DNA from 4 places in the Streptomyces sp. NPDC088553 genome. Region 1 is predicted to be linked to each of the others. Evidence: riboswitches for the same ligand, from Rfam matches in the RefSeq annotation. Region 1 holds a riboswitch; each other region holds the start of a gene.
The links. Region 1 has a riboswitch for cobalamin ahead of ACIP8Z_RS13510 (prenyltransferase/squalene oxidase repeat-containing protein). Riboswitches for the same ligand answer to the same signal wherever they lie in the genome.

Region 1 (4,984 bases):
GGGGGCGACGGACGGCCGGGAGGTGTCGTTCGTGCCGTTGCTGATGGCGAAGCGGAAGCCGATCGCGTCGCCGTCGGCGGGGCGTGCGGTCGCCGGACCCTGGGTGGCGTACGCCCAGGGCTTCCCGCCGTCGCTCTCCCAGAACGACCAGTAGCGGTAGCCGGCGGCCTGCGCCGGAGCCGCCGCGGCCACGACCGCGGTGAGCGTCAGGAGCGCCCCGGCCGCGGCTCCGGCGGTACGGGAGCCACGCCGTCGGGCACCGTTCCCTCGGGCACCGTTCCCTCGCGCGGCGGTCACTTCTTGCGGCCGCTCACGAGGAAGCCGATGCCGACGCCGACGACCATGCCGATGCCGATGATCCACCAGATGTCGAAGCCGAGGCCGCCCTCGTCGTCACTCGTGGAGGAGGCCGAGGTGTCCGGCGTCTTCGGCGCCGGGCCGGTGGCGTTGAGCTGCTCCACCAGGTCCGCCGTACCGAACTCGCGCGGGTCCGTCTCCGTCGCCCGCGCGGCCAGGATCAGCTGCGCGTACGCGGCCGGGCCGCCGCCCTTCGCCCAGGCGGCGGAGTTCTTCTCCAGCCACTCCACGGCGGGCTTCGCCTCCTTCGAGGCGCCGGCCGCGGCGAGCGCGACGACCGCGTCGGCGGTGTTGCCGACGTCGGGCTGCTCGGTCGTGTCGGTGGCGCCCGGCATCGGCGGCAGGGTCAGGTGGCCGGTCTTCGCGAGGGCCTTCGCCAGGTAGGAGGCGCCGTTGAGCGCGGCCCGCTCGACCGTCGGCTTCGACAGGTCGTTGCAGACCGGCGGCTGCTCGGGAGAGGCCTTGGTGGCGGTGACGTTCTTGCCGAGGCCCGCGAGGGTGGCCGCGGCGGTGGCGTCGGCGTTCGCGAGGAGCTTGCCGGCCTTGTCGGGCTGGTAGGCGAAGGCCCCCGCGCCCTCCTTGTCCGAGCAGGGCAGCGCGAAGGAGAGGAGCGCGTCGTAGGGCGTACGCCCCTCGGCGGAGGTGAACAGGGTGGGCCGCAGGCCCGTCGCGGCGAGCGCGCCGATGACGACCGAGGTGGAGTTGGCGTCACTGGCGCCGCCGGGGCTGTAGCCCCAGCCGCCGTCCTTGTTCTGCACGGTGCGCAGCCAGTCGGAGCCCGCCTTGACGGCCTTGTCGATCGTCTCGGGGGAGGCCGACTGCCCCCGGACCGCGCGGAGCCCCTGCACGGCGATCGCCGTGGCATTGGTGTCCCGCATGGTCTTCGCGTCGCAGGGCGTCGTGACGTCCGCGCGGTACGAGCTGAACGAACCGTCCGCGCACTGCTGGCCGAGCAGCCAGTCCACGGCCTTGTCGGAGGGCTGGAAGCCGGTGGAGCGCTGGGCGAGGAAGGCGAGCGACTGACGCCAGACACCGTCGTACGTCGGGTCGTTCTTGCCGTACAGACCGTCCGGGATCGTGACGGCGGAGGGCGTGGGGGAGGGCGCGGTGGTGGCCGCTCCCGCCACCCCGGCCGCTCCGGTGCCGAGCAGGACGGTGGCGGCTGCGAGCGCGGTGGCGCCGCGGCGGACGGTGTTCATGGGGCCCTCTCCTGCGGCCGGGCACCGGCACGCCTCAGGGGCACCAGGCTCCGGCTCCGTATTCCTCGACGGTGCCGGCGGTCACGTCCCGGACGGGGCATTCCGACTTACGACTCCTTGGGCAGGAGTTGTTCACGGTTGCGGGTCAGTGCCGGAGTTCCACCGGCTTCCCCCACGTACGGGCATGATGACGACCCGCCCACTCTACCGGCCCGTATGCCCGCGGCCCGGCGGGTGCGAGGCGCCTCACACCGGGCTTCGCGGGTACGGCCGGCGGGCCCGTGCCGCGGGCCTCGCGGGCGCGCCGCCCGGGGAGGGGCCGCTGTTGCCGGCGTCGCCCTCTACTGGATCGCGCTGGTCGGGGTGCTGACCCTGCACCTCCTCCGGTTCCTGTTCGTCCACAACGTCTACGACTACGGGGACGGCGATGGTCGGCACTACCTGTGGTGGGTGGCCATGCCGGTGATGATCCTCGGCGGAGGGCTCTCACCGGTCGTCCTGATCGCGGCGGTCGTCCGCCTCGTCAAGGCCTGACGCCTCACACGGCCACGTACTGGACGGGTTCCGTCCCCTGCACCGCCTCCGCGCGGCCGAGTTTCACCAGGCGGCGCAGGTGCGCCTCGGCCTCGCTGACGGCGATGTTGCGGGAGCCGTAGGGGATCTGGTCCCAGGGACGGTTCCACTCCATCCGCACGGCGAGCTGCCAGGGGGTGAGCGGGGTGGCGAGCAGGCCGATGAGCCCGGTGAGCCGTTCCTCGTGGTGGTCGAGGAGTTCACGGACCCGGCCGGGGGCGTCGGTGAAGGCGTGCTGGTGGGCGGGGAGGACCTCGGCGACGCCGAGGCGGCCGATGCGTTCGAGGGAGTCGAGGTAGTCGCCGAGGGGATCGGTGACGGTGGAGTCGTCGGGGTCCTCGTACAGCCCGATGTGCGGGGTGATCCCGGGCAGCAGATGGTCGCCGGAGAAGAGCCGGCCGTGGCCGGGCAGCCGGGAGGGGTGCTCCTCCTCCAGGTGGAGGCAGACGTGGCCGGGGGTGTGGCCGGGGGTCCAGATCGCGCGCAGCCGCCGTCCGGCGAGGTCGAGGAGCTCGCCGGGGACGATCTCCCGGTCGGGGAGGGCGGAACGCAGCCCGGGCAGGGTGCGCATCCGCCCGGAGGCGCGGGCGGCCCGCAGGGGGCCGAGGTGGTCCTCGGGGGCGCCGACGGCGGCGAGCTTGCGGGCGAGGTAGTCGAGCCAGGTACCCGGCTCGGCCTCGCGGGTGCGGCGCACGACGTCGGTGTCGGCGGCGTGCATGGCGATCCAGGCCCCGGACGCCTCGCGGACCTTGCCGGAGAGGCCGTGGTGGTCGGGGTGGTGATGGGTGATGACGACACCGTGGACGTCCGACACGTCGATGCCCAACGCGGCGAGCCCGCCGGTGAGTTCGGCCCACGAGGCCGGGTCGTCCCAGCCGGTGTCGACGAGGACGGGCCCGCGGTCGGTGTCGAGCACGTGGACCAGCGTGTGCCCGAGCGGATTGTCGGGGATGGGCACCCGGAGCGACCAGACGCCTCCGCCGTGCTCGGTCACCTGGGGCATGGGTCCCTGCATGGATCCCTCATCTCTCCACGGCGGTACGGAATCTCTCCACGGCGGTGCGGAGCGTGCTCGCCCATTGCCCACTATAACTAGAACTGGTATCAGTTCTGAGGCATCGTCAGGGAATTCATCTCCTCATGAAGGCGGCGGTCATGACCGAGCTTGTGGAGCACGGAAAGCTGTTCATCGGCGGGGAGTTGACCGACCCGCTCGGCGCGGACGTCATCGAGGTCGTCTCCCCGCACACCGAGGAGGTCATCGGACGCGTCCCGCACGCCTCCACCGCCGATGTCGACCGGGCCGTGGCGGCCGCCCGCCGGGCCTTCGACGAAGGGCCCTGGCCCCGGATGACGGTGGAGGAGCGGATCGCCGTCGTCAGCCGCATCAAGGACGCGATCGCCGTGCGCCACGAGGAGATCGCCCGCTCCATCAGCGCGCAGAACGGTTCCCCGTACTCCTGGTCCGTCCTCGCCCAGGCGCTCGGCGCGATGATGGTCTGGGACGCGGCGATCACCGTCGCGCGCGACTTCACGTACGAGGAGCGGCGCGGCGGCATACTCGGCCCGCTGCTCGTCCGGCGCGAGCCGGTGGGTGTGGTCGCGGCCGTCGTCCCGTGGAACGTGCCGCAGTTCACCGCCGCCGCCAAGCTGGGGCCCGCGCTGCTCGCCGGTTGCACGGTGGTCCTCAAGCCCTCGCCGGAGTCGCCGCTCGACTCGTACATCCTCGCCGACATCGCCACCGAGGCCGGGCTGCCCGAGGGCGTGCTCAGCATCCTGCCCGCCGACCGCGAGGTCAGCGAGTACCTCGTCGGCCACCCCGGCGTCGACAAGGTCTCCTTCACGGGTTCGGTCGCCGCGGGCAAGCGGGTCATGGAGGTCGCCGCCCGAAACCTCACCCGCGTCACCCTCGAACTCGGCGGGAAGTCGGCCGCCGTGATCCTGCCCGACGCCGACCTCGCGACCGCTGTCGCCGGGATCGTCCCGGCCGCCTGGATGAACAACGGCCAGGCGTGCGTCGCCCAGACCCGGATCCTCGTCCCCCGCTCCCGTTACGAGGAGATCGCCGAGGCCTTCGCCGCCGCGGCCGGCGCGCTCGTCGTCGGCGACCCGCTCGATCCGGCCACTCAGGTCGGGCCGCTGGTCGCCCAGCGGCAGCAGCAGCGTTCCCTCGACTACATCCGCATCGGCCAGGAGGAGGGAGCCAAGGTCCTCTCCGGCGGCGGCCGTCCGGCCGGGCTCGACCGCGGCTGGTACGTCGAGCCGACGCTCTTCGGCGGTGTCGACAACTCCATGCGGATCGCCCGTGAGGAGATCTTCGGGCCGGTCATCTGCCTGCTGCCGTACGGGGACGAGGCCGAGGCCCTGCGCCTCGCGAACGACTCCGACTTCGGGCTCAGCGGCAGCGTCTGGACCGGGGACGTGGAGCACGGCATCGACTTCGCCCGCGGTGTGCGCACCGGCACCTTCAACGTCAACACCTTCAGCCTCGACATGCTCGGCCCCTTCGGCGGCTACAAGAACTCCGGTCTGGGGAGGGAGTTCGGGCCCGAGGGCTTCGGCGAGTACCTGGAGCACAAGATGATCCACCTGCCGGCCGGTTACGAGGGCGGCGCGTGATGGGAGACCGCTGGCACGTCGAGGTCGACCGGAGCGTCTGCATCGGCTCCGGCATGTGTGTGAACCACGCCCCGGACGGCTTCCGCCTCGACACCGCCCGGCAGTCCCACGCGCGCGAGCCGGAGTCGGACGCGGGCGAGAAACTGCTCGCGGCGGCCGAGGGGTGCCCGGTGGAGGCCATCATGATCACTCTCGCGGACGGCGGGGAGCCGGTCTTCCCGCCGGAGGAATAGCCG
Region 2 (4,984 bases), on a different contig from region 1:
CCAGTTCCACGACAGGGGTCGGAGACGTCACGGAAGGAGCCTTTCCAGTACGAGGGTGAGGGCGACGAGTCCGGCGAGCAGCGCACCCGTCGCGGCGAGGAACGGGCGGGAGAGCGCACCCGCGGGCACCAGGACCCGCAGCGTTCCGTCGTACCCGCGCCCGGCGAGCCCCGACTGCAGCCGCTGCGCCCGGTCGAAGGCCCGTACGAACGTGGTCGCACCGAGGCCCGCGAGGGAACGCCAGGTCGCGGCCCGTGTGGTGTGGCCGAGCCGGGCCGCCTGCGCCTGCCGGATCTTGGACATCGCGTCGAGCAGCAGGAAGATGATCCGGTACATCACCAGCGCCACGTCCACCACCGGCGCCGGCACCCCCGCCCGTACCAGCCGGGGCAGGACGTCGGACACCGGCGTCGTGAACGCGAACAGCAGCACCCCGAGCGAGGCCGAGGCGGTCCGCAGCAGCAACTCGCCCGCGTGCGTCGGACCGTCCGGCGCGAGGGCCACCAGCCCCCGGGCGCCGCCCACCTCGAAGAGCAGCGGAATCGCGCCCGTGACACAGAACCCGAGCGGGATGCGGAACGCCCGCCACAGCGCCCGGCCCGGCACACCGGCCGGACCGAGCAGCACCGTGAGCGTGGCCGCCGCGACGAGGACCGCGCCGGGCCACGGCGGCAGACCGACCGCGCACAGGGTGAGACCGAAGCCGAGAAGCGCCTTCTCGGCGGGATGGCGGCGGCGCCAGCGACTGCTGTGCGCCGCCGCGTCGATCGGCAGCATCGTCGGCTACGCGCCCGCTCCGCCGACGGATCCGCCGCCGGAGCCGCCCTCGTTGTGAGCGGTCGCGGTCGCGGCGGCCGTCGCGGTGGCGGTCACGTTCGCGGCATCGGCCTCCGCCCCGGGCTTCCCGGCCGCCTCCGCCCGGACCGCTCCTTGCCGGCGGCCGCGCCGCAGGCCGAAGTAGTACGCCAGGACACCGGCGCCGAGGGCCGCCTGAAGGGCGAACAGCGCCGACTCGATCTCCCCGGACGGCGGCTCGTACAGCGGGCTGAACCACGGTTCGTAGTCCGGCTGGAGCTCCGTGATCGCGGTCTCGGCCTCCGCGTCGGCCCCGGTGAACGGCTCCTCCTTGTGGTCCCCGAGCCCCAGCACGAGGGGCAGGACGGCCAGCGCGGCGACGACGAGCAGCAGCAGGGTGTTGATCTTCGCGTTCCGGCTCATCGCGCGGCCGCCTCCTCGCGTCGCTCCGCCGTGCGACCGGCGAGGACGCCGAGCCGGATCAGGTCGCCCTTGCTGGACTGCGTGAGCAGGCGCATCACGAGCACGGTGAGCAGGCCCTCGCTCACGGCGAGCGGAATCTGCGTGACGGCGAAGATCCCGCCGAACTTGGCGAGCGCACCGGGGATGCCGCTGCCCGGGTCGGGGAAGGCGAGCGCGAGCTGGACACTGGTCACGCAGTACGTGGACAGGTCGGCGACGAACGCGCCGAAGAAGACCGCGACCATCAGCGGCGCACCGAACCGGCGCAGCAGCAGATAGGTGCCGAATCCCGCCCAGGGCCCGACGATCGCCATCGAGAAGACGTTCGCGCCGAGCGTGGTGAGACCGCCGTGGGCGAGCAGCAGAGCCTGGAAGAGCAGGGTGATCGTCCCCAGGACCGCCATGATCGGCGGCCGGAACAGGATGGCGCCCAGGCCCGTACCGGTCGGATGCGAGCAGCTACCGGTCACCGAGGGCAACTTGAGTGCCGACAGGACGAAGGTGAAGGCGCCGGCGGCACCGAGCAACAGGGTGGACTCGGGATTCGACCGCACCTCGCGGGTCAGCGCGCGGACCCCGTGGACGACGAACGGCGCGGACGCGACGCCCCAGGCGGCCGCGTGCACAGGGGGTAGATACCCCTCGGCTATATGCATGGTTGGGAGACCCTCTCCAGCACCTCGTGGATGGACAACGCACCCTGGCCGGTCTCCTGGCTGACGGTCATTCCGCCCGACTCCGCCTTCCCACACCACGACGGTCTCCCGACGTGGTCCAGTGGCTTCCCCGAGGGTGTTCCCCGCGGGGGTGGAGCCGGACCTCCCGATCACAGTGGCGAGGGCCGCACCGGTACCGCACCGGTTTCCCGTACACCAAGGCCCTGCGACATTAGTGCGTTGACCTGCTGGATCACAACACGGTCGCCACCGGGTGCGGCCCTTCGATCACTCCCCGCAGTCGCCCCGGGGCGGCTGCGGGGTCCCGTGGGCGGCGCCGTGGATCCCCCGGATCTCCGGCCGCCTAGCTGTTCCGCCCGTTGCGCACGAAGGCCGCGATGGCGCCGGGCGCCACGACGACCGCCGCGGCGAGCGCCGCGAGCAGCATGGGGTCCGGGCCGTCGTAGTCGGCCTCCACCTCCGCATTGGCGCCGAACAGGGCCGCGCCCACCACCGCGAGGAGCGACACGCCGAGGACGCCCCTCGCCCATGCCCTGCGGGCGGACGGGGTGCGCAGGGGCACCAGCGCGATCAGGAACCAGACGAGCGCGAGAATCACCACAGCGGGCAGACTGCCGGACATTGCCCCTCCTCCGTCACCTGGCAGGGCCAGGCGGAACACGAGTGGCAGCCGGCTCCCGGAGAGGCCCGCCGCACAGCCGGATCGCGGTTGCGATCTCCCAGGGTAGATCGCGTCCAGGCCGCCCAGCGGCTGAGTTCCGGCCAAACAGTGCCTGGACGCAGCCGCTTGAGGCCGGATCACCGTCGTTCCGCGCCCTCACTCCTTGCGGTAGGCGTACGCCTCCGACGCGGCCGCCGCCACGGCGTCGAGGTCCCCGCCCGCACTCGCCGTGACCAGCGCCGCGACCGCGCCCTCGACGAACGGAGCGTCCACGAGTCGGGAGCCCTCGGGCAGTTCGTCGCCCTCGGCGAGGAGGGCCTTCACGGTGAGCACCGCGCTCCCCAGATCGACGAGGATCGCCACACCGGCGCCCCGGTCGACGGCCTCGGCCGCCTCGGCGATCAGCTCCGAACTCGTCCCGAGACCGCCGTCGGGGGTCCCGCCGGCCGGGCGGACCGGGGCGAGGTCACCGCCACCGGCGAGCCCCCGGGCCAGCTCGGCCACGGCGGTCGCGACGGCGGCGCTGTGCGAGACGAGCACGATGCCGACGGAACCGGAACCGGCTTCTCCACCGACACCTCCACCTCCACCGGCACGGGAACCGGCAGCGCCACTGGGACCGGAACTGGCACCGCCGGGTCCGACCGCACCGGGGCCGGTCCCGTTCGCCCTGCTCATGATGCCTCCTCGGCGCCCGGGCTCTCCGTACGGGCGATCTCGTGGAGCGCGGCGAACAGCAGCGCCGAGGACGTGGCCCCCGGATCCTGGTGTCCCACCGACCGCTCGCCCAGATAGCTGGCCCTGCCCTTGCGTGCCCGCAGGGGTACGGTCGCGAGCGCGCCCTCGTCGGCCGCCGCGCGGGCCGCGTCGAACGAGTCCCGCAGACCCTCCACGGCGGGCACGAGCGCGTCGAGCATCGTCTTGTCGCCCACCTGCGCGCCGCCCAGCTGGGACACGGCGGCCACGCCGGAGCCGAGGGCCTCCGCCAACCGCTCGCGGGTGACGCGCTCGTCGTCGCCGAGCGCCTTGCCGGTACGGCGGAGCAGCGTGCCGTACAGCGGCCCCGAGGCGCCGCCCACGGTGGAGATCAGCTGCCGCCCGGCGGCGGTGAGCACCGCGCCCGGCGTCGCGGGCGGGTCCTTGGCCAGGGTCTCGGTCACGGAGGCGAAGCCGCGCTTGAGATTGGCGCCGTGGTCGGCGTCGCCGATGGCCGAGTCGAGCTCGGTGAGCCGCTCCGCCTCCCGGTCGACGGCCTCGGCCACGGCGGCCAGCCAGCGCACGAGGAAGTCGGCGTCGAAGGTCTGCGTCATGTCGGTCCCCTCTTCCCTCGCTCGTCTCACCGGCCCCAGCGCAGCGCCGGCGTCTCCACCGGCGCGTCCCAGAGGCGCAGAAGCTCCTCGTCCACCTCGCACAGGGTCACCGAGCAGCCGGCCATGTCGAGCGAGGTCACGTAGTTCCCGACGAGGGTCCGGGCCACCGGCACACCCCGCTCGCCCAGGACGCGCTGCACCTCTGCGTTGAACCCGTACAGCTCGAGGAGCGGGGTGGCGCCCATCCCGTTCACCAGGGCGATGACCGGCCCGGACGGGCGGAGGTCCTCGACGACGGCGTCCACGGCGAAGTCCGCGATCTCGCGGGAGGTCATCATGGGGCGCCGCTCGCGGCCCGGTTCGCCGTGGATGCCGATGCCCAACTCCAGTTCGCCCTCGGGGAGCTCGAAGGTGGGGCTGCCCTTGGCGGGGGTGGTGCACGCGCTCAGGGCGACGCCGAAGGAACGGCAGCGCTCGTTGACCCGGCGCGCGATCGCCTCCACGCGCTCCAGGGGCGCGCCCTCCTCGGCGGCGGCGCCCGCGATCTTCTCGACGAAGAGCGTGCCGCCGGTCCCGCGCCGGCCGGCCGTGTAGAGGCTGTCCGTGACGGCGACGTCGTCGTCGACCAGGACCTTGGCGACCTGGATGCCCTCGTCCTCGGCGAGCTCCGCCGCCATCTCGAAGTTCAGCACGTCACCGGTGTAGTTCTTGATGACGAACAACACCCCGGCGCCACTGTCGACGGCGGCCGCGGCCCGCACCATCTGATCGGGCACGGGGGAGGTGAACACCTCCCCGGGACAGGCGGCCGCCAGCATCCCGGGCCCCACGAACCCCCCGTGCAACGGCTCGTGCCCGGAACCGCCACCGGACACCAGCGCGACCTTCCCGGCCATGGGCGCGTCCCGCCGCACCACGACCCGCCGCTCCACGTCGACGGTGAGCTCGGGATGAGCGGCGGCCATCCCCCGCAGCGCGTCGGCGACGACGGTCTCGGGGACGTTGATGAGCATCCTCACGGATACCTCCTGGTGAGATGAGCAGCCGAGTCGCTGAGCAGTGTTTTTACAGGTCAGAGC
Region 3 (4,984 bases), on a different contig from region 1:
GGTCCTCGTGAGGACCTAGTCCTCGTCGGCGGAGCCTTCGAGGTCGCCCTCGGTCTCCAGGAACACCTGGCGCAGCGCGGCCAGGGTCTCCGGGTCCGGCTTCTCCCACATGCCGCGCGACTCGGCCTCCAGGAGCCGCTCCGCGATGCCGTGCAGGGCCCACGGGTTGGCCTCCTTCAGGAAGGCCTGGTTCTCCGGGTCGAGGACGTACTCCTGGGTGAGCTTGTCGTACATCCAGTCGGCGACGACGCCGGTCGTGGCGTCGTACCCGAAGAGGTAGTCGACGGTCGCCGCCAGCTCGAACGCGCCCTTGTAGCCGTGGCGGCGCATCGCCTCGATCCAGCGCGGGTTGACCACACGGGCGCGGAAGACCCGGGAGGTCTCCTCGACGAGCGTCCGGGTGCGGACGGTCTCGGGGCGGGTGGAGTCGCCGATGTACGCCTCGGGGGCCGTGCCCTTGAGCGCGCGGACGGTCGCCACCATGCCGCCGTGGTACTGGAAGTAGTCGTCGGAGTCGGCGATGTCGTGCTCGCGGGTGTCGGTGTTCTTCGCGGCCACCGCGATCCGCTTGTACGCCGTCTCCATCTCGGCGCGCGCCGGGCGGCCTTCGAGCCCGCGCCCGTACGCGTACCCGCCCCACACCGTGTACACCTCGGCGAGGTCCGCGTCGGTGCGCCAGTCGCGGGAGTCGATCAGCTGGAGGATGCCCGCGCCGTAGGTGCCCGGCCGGGAGCCGAAGATCCGGGTCGTGGCGCGCCGCTCGTCGCCGTGCTCGGCGAGGTCGGCCTGCGCGTGCGCCCGGACGTAGTTGTCCTCCGCGGACTCGCCCTCCAGACCGGCGACCAGGCGGACGGCGTCGTCGAGGAGACCGATGACGTGCGGGAACGCGTCACGGAAGAAGCCCGAGATGCGCAGGGTGACATCGACGCGCGGCCGGCCGAGCTCGGCGAGCGGGATCGGCTCCAGGCCGTTCACCCGGCGCGAGGCCTCGTCCCACAGCGGGCGGACGCCCAGCAGGGCGAGCGCCTCGGCGACGTCGTCGCCGGCGGTGCGCATCGCGCTGGTGCCCCACAGGGAGAGGCCCACGGACGTCGGCCACTCGCCGTTGTCGGTGCGGTAGCGCTCCAGGAGCGAGTCGGCGAGCGCCTGACCGGTCTCCCAGGCGAGCCGGGACGGCACGGCCTTCGGGTCGACCGAGTAGAAGTTCCGGCCGGTCGGCAGGACGTTGACCAGGCCGCGCAGCGGCGAACCGGAGGGGCCGGCCGGGACGAAGCCGCCGTTCAGGGCGTGCACGGCGTGGCTGAGCTCGTCGGTGGTGGCGGCCAGCCGCGGCACGACCTGCTCGCAGGCGAAGCGGAGCACGGCGTGCACCTCGGAGCCGTACGCGGCGGCGACCGAGGGGACCGCGTCCACGGACCAGTCCGCCGCCTCCATCGCCTCGACGAGCTCGCGGGCCTTCGCCTCCGCCTCGTCGGCGGTGGTGCGGGTCGCGGCCGACTCGTCGAGACCGAGGGCCTCGCGCAGACCGGGCAGGGCCTGCGTGCCGCCCCAGATCTGGCGGGCGCGCAGGATCGAGAGGACCAGGTTGACCCGGGCCTCGCCCTCCGGGGCTCCGCCGAGGACGTGCAGACCGTCGCGGATCTGGGCGTCCTTGACCTCGCACAGCCAGCCGTCGACGTGCAGCAGGAAGTCGTCGAAGCCGTCGTCCTCGGGGCGCTGTTCGAGCCCCAGGTCGTGGTCGAGCTTGGCGGCCTGGATCAGCGTCCAGATCTGGGCGCGGATCGCGGGCAGCTTCGCCGGGTCCATGGAGGAGATCTGCGCGTACTCGTCGAGCAGCTGCTCCAGGCGCGCGATGTCGCCGTACGAGTCGGCGCGGGCCATCGGCGGCACCAGGTGGTCGACGAGCGTGGCGTGCACACGGCGCTTGGCCTGGGTGCCCTCGCCCGGGTCGTTGACCAGGAACGGGTAGATCAGCGGGATGTCGCCGAGGGCCGCGTCGGGGCCGCAGGCGGCGGACAGGCCGGCGTTCTTGCCGGGCAGCCACTCCAGGTTGCCGTGCTTGCCCAGGTGCACCATGGCGTCGGCGCCGAAGCCGCCGTCCTCGGCGCGGGCCGCGATCCAGCGGTAGGCGGCCAGGTAGTGGTGGGACGGCGGGAGATCGGGGTCGTGGTAGATCGCGATCGGGTTCTCGCCGAAGCCGCGCGGAGGCTGAATGAGGATCAGCAGGTTCCCGCGGCGGAGGGCCGCGAGGACGATGTCGCCCTCGGGGTTGCGCGAACGGTCCAGGAACATCTCGCCGGGCGCGGGGCCCCAGTGCTCCTCGACATGGGTCCGCAGCTCCTCGGGGAGCGTCGCGTACCAGCGCTTGTAGTCGGCGGCCGGGATGCGGACCGGGTTCTTGGCGAGCTGCTCCTCCGTCAGCCAGTCCTGGTCGTGGCCGCCGGCCTCGATGAGGGCGTAGATCAGCTCGTCGCCGTCGCCGGAGACCAGGCCGGGAAGGTCCTCGACGGGCCCGAAGTCGTACCCCTCCGCGCGGAGGCGGCGCAGCAGCGAGACGGCGGAGGCGGGGGTGTCGAGGCCGACGGCGTTGCCGATGCGGGAGTGCTTCGTCGGGTACGCGGAGAGGACCAGCGCCAGCTTCTTCTCGGCGTTCGGGATGTGCCGGAGCCGGGCGTGCCGGACGGCGATCCCGGCGACGCGGGCCGCGCGCTCGGCGTCGGCGACGTACGCGGGCAGCCCGTCCTCGTCGATCTCCTTGAAGGAGAACGGCACGGTGATGAGCCGGCCGTCGAACTCGGGGACGGCGACCTGGCTCGCGGCGTCCAGCGGGGAGAGACCCTCGTCGTTCTCCTCCCAGGCGGCGCGCGAACCGGTCAGGCACAGCGCCTGCAGGATCGGCACGTCAAGCGCGGCCAGCGCGCCCGCGTCCCAGGCCTCCTCGTCGCCGCCGGCCTGCGCCTCGGCGGGCTTGGTGCCGCCCGCCGCGAGGACGGTGGTGACGATCGCGTCGGCGGTACGGAGCCGGTCGAGCAGCTCCGGCTCGGGGGCGCGCAGGGAGGCCACGTACAGCGGGAGGGCCTGGGCGCCGGCGTCCTCGATCGCGGCGCAGAGCGCGTCGACGAAGGCGGTGTTCCCGCTCATGTGGTGGGCGCGGTAGTAGAGCACGGCGACGGTCGGGCCGGCCGTCGTGCGTGCGGCGCGCTTCAGCGGGCCCCAGGTGGGGGCGGCCGCCGGGGACTCGAAGCCGTGCCCGGTGAGCAGGACGGTGTCGGAGAGGAAGCGGGCCAGCTGCTCCAGGTTCGCGGGGCCGCCGTGCGCCAGGTAGGCGTGCGCCTCGGTGGCGACGCCGACGGGGACGGTGGACGCCTCCATCAGCTGCGCGTCGGGGGCCTGTTCGCCGCTGAGGACGACCATCGGCTTTCCGGCCGCGCGCACCGCGTCGAGGCCCTCCTCCCAGGAACGGAGGCCGCCGAGGAGCCGTACGACGACGAGCTCGGCGTCGGCCAGGAGGCCGGTGAGGTCGGCGAGGGGGAGACGGGCGGGGTTGGCGAAGCGGTACTCCACCGGGCCGCCGGCCGCGCGGGCGCTGAGCAGGTCGGTGTCGGAGTGCGACAGCAGCAGAAGCATGGCGAGCGCAGGCCTTCCTCGGGGTTGTCCGCGCCCCGGGTGGTCGTATGGGTTGGGGCCTCCCCTTGCTCGAGCGAAGCCGAGAGCTTGGGGAAGGGAGTTCCTGACTCACCGGGCCCGGGATCGCGCGGACGCGCAGCCGGGCCGGCTCACAGTGGCGGGACCGCGCCGGATTCTCACCGGGCTTCCTCCCCGGGGTCCTGGGACCCCATGCCGTCTGCATAGTAGATCGTGCGGTCGACGGCCCGGGTCGGGTGAGGGAGTCGGCCGGATCACACTGCGGGATCACGCTGCGGATCGCCCGGCGGACGGAACCCCCGTTCCCGACCGCGGCCGGACCGGCCTCCGGCCTCGGCCGGCCACCGCGTCGGCCGGCCCGCGGTCGGAGGCCGGCCCGCGGTCGGAGGGCGGGCCGCGGTCGGAGGGCGGGCCGCACTGGCGGCCGGATCGCGCCCGGTGGCCGACCGGGGGCCCGTCGGTATGCTCGCCGCCATGCCGCCCACCCCGCCCCCGACGCCCGACCCGGGCGAACCTCGCATACGGGACCGTGGCGACGCGTGCCCCGGGGCGCTGCGCCTGCACTCCGCCGACGACGGCCGCCTCGCCCGACTCCGTCTGCCCGGAGGTCGCTTGACGCCACGTCAGGTCGAGACTCTGGCGGACGCGGCGGAGACCCTGGGCGACGGACGGCTCAGCATCACCTCGCGCGGCAACGCCGAGCTGCGCGGCCTCGCCGACGACTGCGGGGCCGAGCTGGCGGCGCTCCTCGGCGAGGCGGGCCTGCTGCCCTCCCCCACCCACGAACGCGTCCGCAACATCGTCGCCTCCCCGGCCTCGGGCCTCGACGGACTCGGCGCCGCCGACGTGCAGTTGTGGGCCCGCGAGCTGGACGCCCACCTCCGCTCCGCGCCCTGGGCGGCGGCCCTTTCCGGCCGCTTCCTCTTCGTCCTCGATGACGGGCGCGGCGATGTCGCCAGGCTCGGCGGGGATGTGACCTTGGTCGCAGTGCGGGGCGGAGAGGCGGAGCTGCACGTCGGCGGGCGAGCCGTCCGGCTCGCTGGCTCCGACGCGCCCGGCGCGGCCCTGGCGGTGGCGGGCGGGTTCCTGGCCGCGGCACGGGAGGCCGGAACCGGGGCCTGGCGGGTCCGGGAACTCCCGGAGGGGTACGCGGTGGACCCGGCGGAGTCGGGGGTGACGGCGCGACCCGTACCCGCGCCGGAACTCCCCCAGGGCCCTCCGCCCTCCCCCGGCGTCCTCGGGCCCGCCGCCCTCTCCGTACTCGCCCCGCTCGGCCGCCTCACCGCCGCCCAGCTCCGGGCGCTGCTCCCCGCCGATGAGGTCCGCCTGACCCCCTGGC
Region 4 (4,984 bases), on a different contig from region 1:
CACGTCCGTGAAGTTGGACATCAGCGGCACCGCGCAGACGGCGACCCGCAGCACGTCCTCGCCGACCGGCGGCGCGACGACGGACTCGCGCACCGCGCCCCGCAGCGAGACCCGGAGGCCGTCCTCCTCGTCGATGCCGAGCCCGTGGGCGTACGGCAGGACGCCGAAGGTCCGCCGTCCGGTGAGTCCGCGCAGCATGTCCAGGCCCGGTTCGAGCAGGGTCACGTCACCGCGGAACTTGTTCACGAGGAAGCCGGCGATCAGCTCCTGGTCCTCGGGCGCGAGCAGCGCCGTCGTGCCGAAGAACTGGGCGAAGACCCCGCCCCGGTCGATGTCGCCGACCACGACGACGGGCAGCCGCGCGGCCCGCGCGATGCCCATGTTCACGATGTCGGTGCGCCGCAGGTTGATCTCTGCCGGGCTGCCGGCGCCCTCGCAGATCACGGCGTCGTACGTGCTCCGCAGCTCCTCCAGGCACGCGAGGACGGGCTCGAAGAGCTCCTTCTGCCGCCCTCCGTGGTAGCCACGAGCGCTGAGCTCGCCGACCGGCTTGCCCATCAGGACGACCTGGCTGGACCGGTCGCTGCCGGGCTTGAGCAGGACGGGGTTCATCAGCGCGGTCGGTTCCACCCGCGCCGCCTGCGCCTGCATGGCCTGGGCGCGCCCGATCTCGGCCCCCTCCCGCGTGACGAAGGAGTTGAGGGACATGTTCTGCCCCTTGAACGGGGCCACCTTCAGTCCCTTGCGGACCAGCCAGCGGCAGATGCCGGCCGTCACGACGCTCTTGCCGGCGTCGGACGTGGTCCCGGCGACGAGCAGTCCCCCACCCCTCATGCGTTCCTCCGCTTCCGGGTCGACGCGGCCAGGGCGCCGATGATCAGCCGGCCGCCCACACAGGCGGCCAGAGTGAGTCCGGTGACCCGGCGCGACAGGCGTACGGCCCGGTCGATGTCGGTCACCTCGACGGCCCGTCCCTCCCCGTTGAGCACCGGACGGTGCTCGATCCGGCCGCCGTACGACAGGGTGCCCCCGAGGCGTATGCCGAGGGCGCCCGCGAAGGAGGCCTCGACGGGGCCCGCGTTGGGGCTGGGGTGCTTCGCCGCGTCGGCCCGCCAGGCCTTCAGAGCACCGCGCGGGTTGCCGCCGGCGACGGTCGCGAGGACGGCCGTCAGCCGTGCCCCGGGCCAGCCGGCCACGTCGTCGAGCCGGGCCGAGGCCCAGCCGAAGCGACGGTGGCGCGGCGACTTGTGGCCGACCATGGCGTCCAGGGTGTTGACGGCCCGGAAGCCGACGAGGCCCGGTACGCCCGCGACCGCGCCCCAGAACAGGGCGCCGACCACGGCGTCGGAGGTGTTCTCGGCGACCGATTCGACGACCGCGCGGGCCATCGCGGGTCCGTCCAGGGACTGCGGGTCGCGCCCGCAGAGATGCGGCAGCCGCTCCCGGGCGACGTCCAGGTCCCCGGCGGCGAGCGCGCCGCCGATCGCGCGGGCCTCCCGCCCCAGGGTCGTACCGCCGACGACGGCCCACACGGAGGCGGCGGTCAGGGCGACGGCGGCGGCCGGCCGGTTCCGTACGGCCCGGGCGGCGAGCGCTCCGAGGGCGACGGTGGAGCCGGCGCAGACGGCGGTGTGCAGGGCGCCCCAGCCGCGGTGGTCGTGGTGGAGGCGGTTCTCGACCGCGGCGGCCGCCCGGCCGAACGCGGCGACGGGATGTCCGCGGCGGGGATCGCCGATGAGCAGATCGACGGCGAGACCCGCGGCCGCTCCGTACGCGAAGACACCAGTGGTACTGCTGCGGCCGGGCATGGCGCATGTCCTCACTCAGGGTCCGCGCCCTGGATCGACGTGACCGGCGGCGTGAGTTCCTGACTCCCGGACCCTTCGGATCCGGTCACAGTGGCGGGACCGCGCCGGATTCGCACCGGACTTCCTCTACTGCCGCCGTAATGGCCTCGGCAGTCCACCACGGCCCGAGAACAGCCGTCAACTCACCCTTGACCTGCAGCGAGTCACTGTGCGAAGCACCACAGACACGGCGACGGGGCGGCCCGCACCCGAAGGTGCGGACCGCCCCACCGGTCACGCTCGGACCGTCAGACGACGATCAGGTAGATGCCGTACGCGACGGCCGCCGCGCACAGGGCGAAGCAGGCGTACGCGGCGGTGCGGGCCAGAGCCGCGGAGCCGCCGCGGGCGGCGGCCTCCTCCTGCTTGGTGAGGCCGACGATGCCGAGGGTGAAGAGGCCCACGAGGGCGACGGTCGCCACGAGGCTGACTCCGAAGACGGAGCCGAGAGCTGCCCAGTCGATCTTCATGTCGTTCGTTCCTTAGACCGCGGCGGCGGGGGCCGGGGGAGCGGTCGGGTCGGTGGGGGCCGGCGCGGGGATGGTCGCCTTGAGGTCCTGGTCCGCGACGGCGGCGACGGAACCGGCGGCCGGCGGCGGGGTGACGGCCGCCATGGCGGTGGTCACGACGCCCGCGGGCTCGCTGTCGAGGTCGTCGGCGGTGACGTTGTTGTGGTCGACCGGCTTGCGGCGGGAGAGCGACCAGATGACGCCGGAGCCGGCGACCAGCAGGACCGCGACGGCGGCGATGCCCCAGGGGCCCTGCTTGGTGAGGAACTCGGCGCCGGCGCCGACCACGGCCGCGGCGGGCAGGGTCAGACCCCAGGCGACGAACATCCGGGTGGCGGTCGACCAGCGGACGACACCGCCCTTGCGGCCGAGACCGGCGCCCATCACGGCACCCGAGCAGGACTGGGTGGTGGAGAGCGAGAAGCCCAGGTGCGAGGAGGCGAGGATGACCGTCGCGGCGCTGGTCTGGGCGGCGAAGCCCTGCTGCGGCTGGAGGTCGGTGAGGCCCTTGCCCATGGTGCGGATGATGCGCCAGCCACCGAGGTAGGTGCCGAGGGCGATGGCGACACCGGCGGAGACGATGACCCACAGCGGAGGGTTCGAGCCGGGGGCGACGACACCCTGGGTGACCAGGGCGAGGGTGATGATGCCCATCGTCTTCTGGGCGTCGTTGGTGCCGTGGGCGAGGGAGACGAGACCGGCGGAGGCGATCTGGCCGGCCCGGTAGCCCTTGGCCGTGGCCTTCGCCTCGGGGTTGGCCTTGATCCTGTACGTCAGCTTGGTGGCGGCCATCGCGGCGAGGCCGGCGACGAGCGGCGCGGCGACGGCCGGGATGAGGACCTTGGTGACGATGGTCGGGCCGTTCACGGCCGACCAGCCGGCCGACATGACCGCGGCGCCGATGAGGCCGCCGAAGAGGGCGTGGGAGGAGCTGGACGGGAGCCCGAGCAGCCAGGTCAGGAGATTCCAGAGGATGGCGCCGACCAGCGCGGCGAAGATCACCTCTGTACGAATGCCTTCTTCGTTGATGATCCCGCCGGAGATCGTCTTGGCGACCTCCACGGACAGGAACGCGCCGACGAGGTTCAGCACGGCGGACATGGCCACCGCCGTCTTCGGCTTGAGAGCACCGGTCGAGATGGTCGTGGCCATCGCGTTCGCGGTGTCGTGGAAACCGTTCGTGAAATCGAACACGAGAGCTGTCACGACCACAATGGCGAGCAGCAGCGTGATGTGTTCCATTTACCCAGGCAATCGTTTGACGTCAGTGGCTGGACGAACGTAAGCAACCTGGGTGAACGGAAGGTGAACTGGGTCGGGCGGTGTGGTGTCTCGAACCGGTGTCAAGAGATTCCGCTTACGGTCCCGTCCCGCGAGCTGTCCACGATGCGGTCACCCCGCAACCCCGGGTAATCCGGGCCATCGCCGGGCACATGCGACCTGCCCCGGTTCCTCCTCGGTCACCCGGTTCCGGTCCCTGGACGGAACCATCCGACCGGGGGACCCCGCGGACGAGACCCATATCACTCCCCGGAGGGCTCCCGGAGGACCCGGGAGACCCCGCGGCGCCGACCCCCGTCCGTACTCCTCCTCCGGCCTCCCGGCCGGGGCCGTACGGGTCCCACCGGTGGCAGTCCGCCCCCACCCTGCCGAGACTGGGAGCGTGCGCCCGGCTACAGCGACGGCAGCGGCCGTCACCACCCTGCTCGGTGTCGGCGCGGCCGCGTTCGCGGCCGGCCGGTACGCCAGCGACGTCGCCCTCAGGGTGCCGTCCGGACGTCCCCTGCCCGGGGATCCCAGACTCACCGTGCACGCCACGGGCCCCGAACGGATCACGCTCACCCGCAGCCTCGCCTCGCTGCGCCCCGGTACGTACGGCGTGGAGGGGCACGGACAGCACGCCGTCGTCGGCCCGGTCCTCGACCGGGTGCCGCACACCGCCGACACCGTCGTCCGGCGCCTCGAACGCGTCGAGCGCGGGGTGCTCGGCCCCGGCTCCCGCGTCCGCCTCACCCCCCAGCTGCACATCGGCACGCCGATCAGCGCCCTCGGGCTCGCCCAGGAGGACGTCGAGATCCCCGGCGAGCTCGGGCCCCTGCCGGCCTGGCTGGTGGCCGCGCCCCGCACCACCTGGGTGATCGCCCTGCACGGCCTCGGCACCACCCGCGAGCACCCGCTGAACGTCGTCCCCTTCCTCAACCGCCGCAAGGTCCCCGTCCTCGTCCCCGCCTACCGCGGCGACGAGGGAGCACCCGCCTCCCCGGACGGCCTCGCCCACCTCGGCGCCTCCGAGTGGCGCGACGTCGACGCCGCCATCCGCTACGCCGTCCACCGGGGCGCCGCGAAGGTCGTGCTGCACGGCTGGGGGACCGGGGCCTCGATGGCCCTGCGCGCCGCCGCCGAGTCCGGGGTGCGCGACCGGATCAGCGGCCTCGTCCTCGACTCGCCCGTCCTGGACTGGGAGGCCACCCTCCGCAACCTCGCGGCGGCCCACCACGTCCCCGCCCCCCTCCTCCCGCTCGCCGTCCGCGCCGCCCAGGGCAGGACCGGACAGCACGGCGACCTCCTCGAAGAGGCCTCCGCGCCGGGCGCGCTGCGTGTCCCCGTGCTCCTCTTCCACGGACCCGA

Region 2: it holds a riboswitch for cobalamin, as region 1 does, so the genes downstream of both, ACIP8Z_RS02710 (energy-coupling factor ABC transporter permease) here and ACIP8Z_RS13510 (prenyltransferase/squalene oxidase repeat-containing protein) in region 1, are expected to answer to the same signal.
Region 3: it holds a riboswitch for cobalamin, as region 1 does, so the genes downstream of both, cobN (cobaltochelatase subunit CobN) here and ACIP8Z_RS13510 (prenyltransferase/squalene oxidase repeat-containing protein) in region 1, are expected to answer to the same signal.
Region 4: it holds a riboswitch for cobalamin, as region 1 does, so the genes downstream of both, ACIP8Z_RS32510 (cobalamin biosynthesis protein) here and ACIP8Z_RS13510 (prenyltransferase/squalene oxidase repeat-containing protein) in region 1, are expected to answer to the same signal.

The regions. Positions count from the first base shown of each region.
Region 1 covers NZ_JBIVMG010000004.1:93,985-98,968, reverse strand. Annotated here, with positions in the region: gene ACIP8Z_RS13515 (SCO2322 family protein) at 1-192, opposite strand, end outside; gene ACIP8Z_RS13510 (prenyltransferase/squalene oxidase repeat-containing protein) at 294-1,556, opposite strand; cobalamin riboswitch at 1,633-1,771, opposite strand; gene ACIP8Z_RS13505 (hypothetical protein) at 1,920-2,090, shown strand; gene ACIP8Z_RS13500 (MBL fold metallo-hydrolase) at 2,095-3,132, opposite strand; gene ACIP8Z_RS13495 (aldehyde dehydrogenase) at 3,285-4,748, shown strand; gene ACIP8Z_RS13490 (ferredoxin) at 4,748-4,981, shown strand.
Region 2 covers NZ_JBIVMG010000001.1:584,676-589,659, reverse strand. Annotated here, with positions in the region: gene ACIP8Z_RS02725 (energy-coupling factor ABC transporter ATP-binding protein) at 1-31, opposite strand, end outside; gene cbiQ (cobalt ECF transporter T component CbiQ) at 28-777, opposite strand; gene ACIP8Z_RS02715 (energy-coupling factor ABC transporter substrate-binding protein) at 784-1,218, opposite strand; gene ACIP8Z_RS02710 (energy-coupling factor ABC transporter permease) at 1,215-1,913, opposite strand; cobalamin riboswitch at 1,942-2,149, opposite strand; gene ACIP8Z_RS02705 (hypothetical protein) at 2,278-2,556, opposite strand; gene ACIP8Z_RS02700 (PTS-dependent dihydroxyacetone kinase phosphotransferase subunit DhaM) at 2,752-3,135, opposite strand; gene dhaL (dihydroxyacetone kinase subunit DhaL) at 3,270-3,905, opposite strand; gene dhaK (dihydroxyacetone kinase subunit DhaK) at 3,932-4,924, opposite strand.
Region 3 covers NZ_JBIVMG010000006.1:408,559-413,542, reverse strand. Annotated here, with positions in the region: gene abc-f (ribosomal protection-like ABC-F family protein) at 1-11, shown strand, start outside; gene cobN (cobaltochelatase subunit CobN) at 16-3,627, opposite strand; cobalamin riboswitch at 3,706-3,854, opposite strand; gene ACIP8Z_RS22475 (cobalamin biosynthesis protein CobG) at 4,108-4,984, shown strand, end outside.
Region 4 covers NZ_JBIVMG010000012.1:55,823-60,806, reverse strand. Annotated here, with positions in the region: gene ACIP8Z_RS32515 (cobyric acid synthase) at 1-834, opposite strand, end outside; gene ACIP8Z_RS32510 (cobalamin biosynthesis protein) at 831-1,808, opposite strand; cobalamin riboswitch at 1,841-1,983, opposite strand; gene ACIP8Z_RS32505 (hypothetical protein) at 2,096-2,317, opposite strand; gene ACIP8Z_RS32500 (anion permease) at 2,330-3,598, opposite strand; gene ACIP8Z_RS32495 (alpha/beta hydrolase) at 4,020-4,984, shown strand, end outside.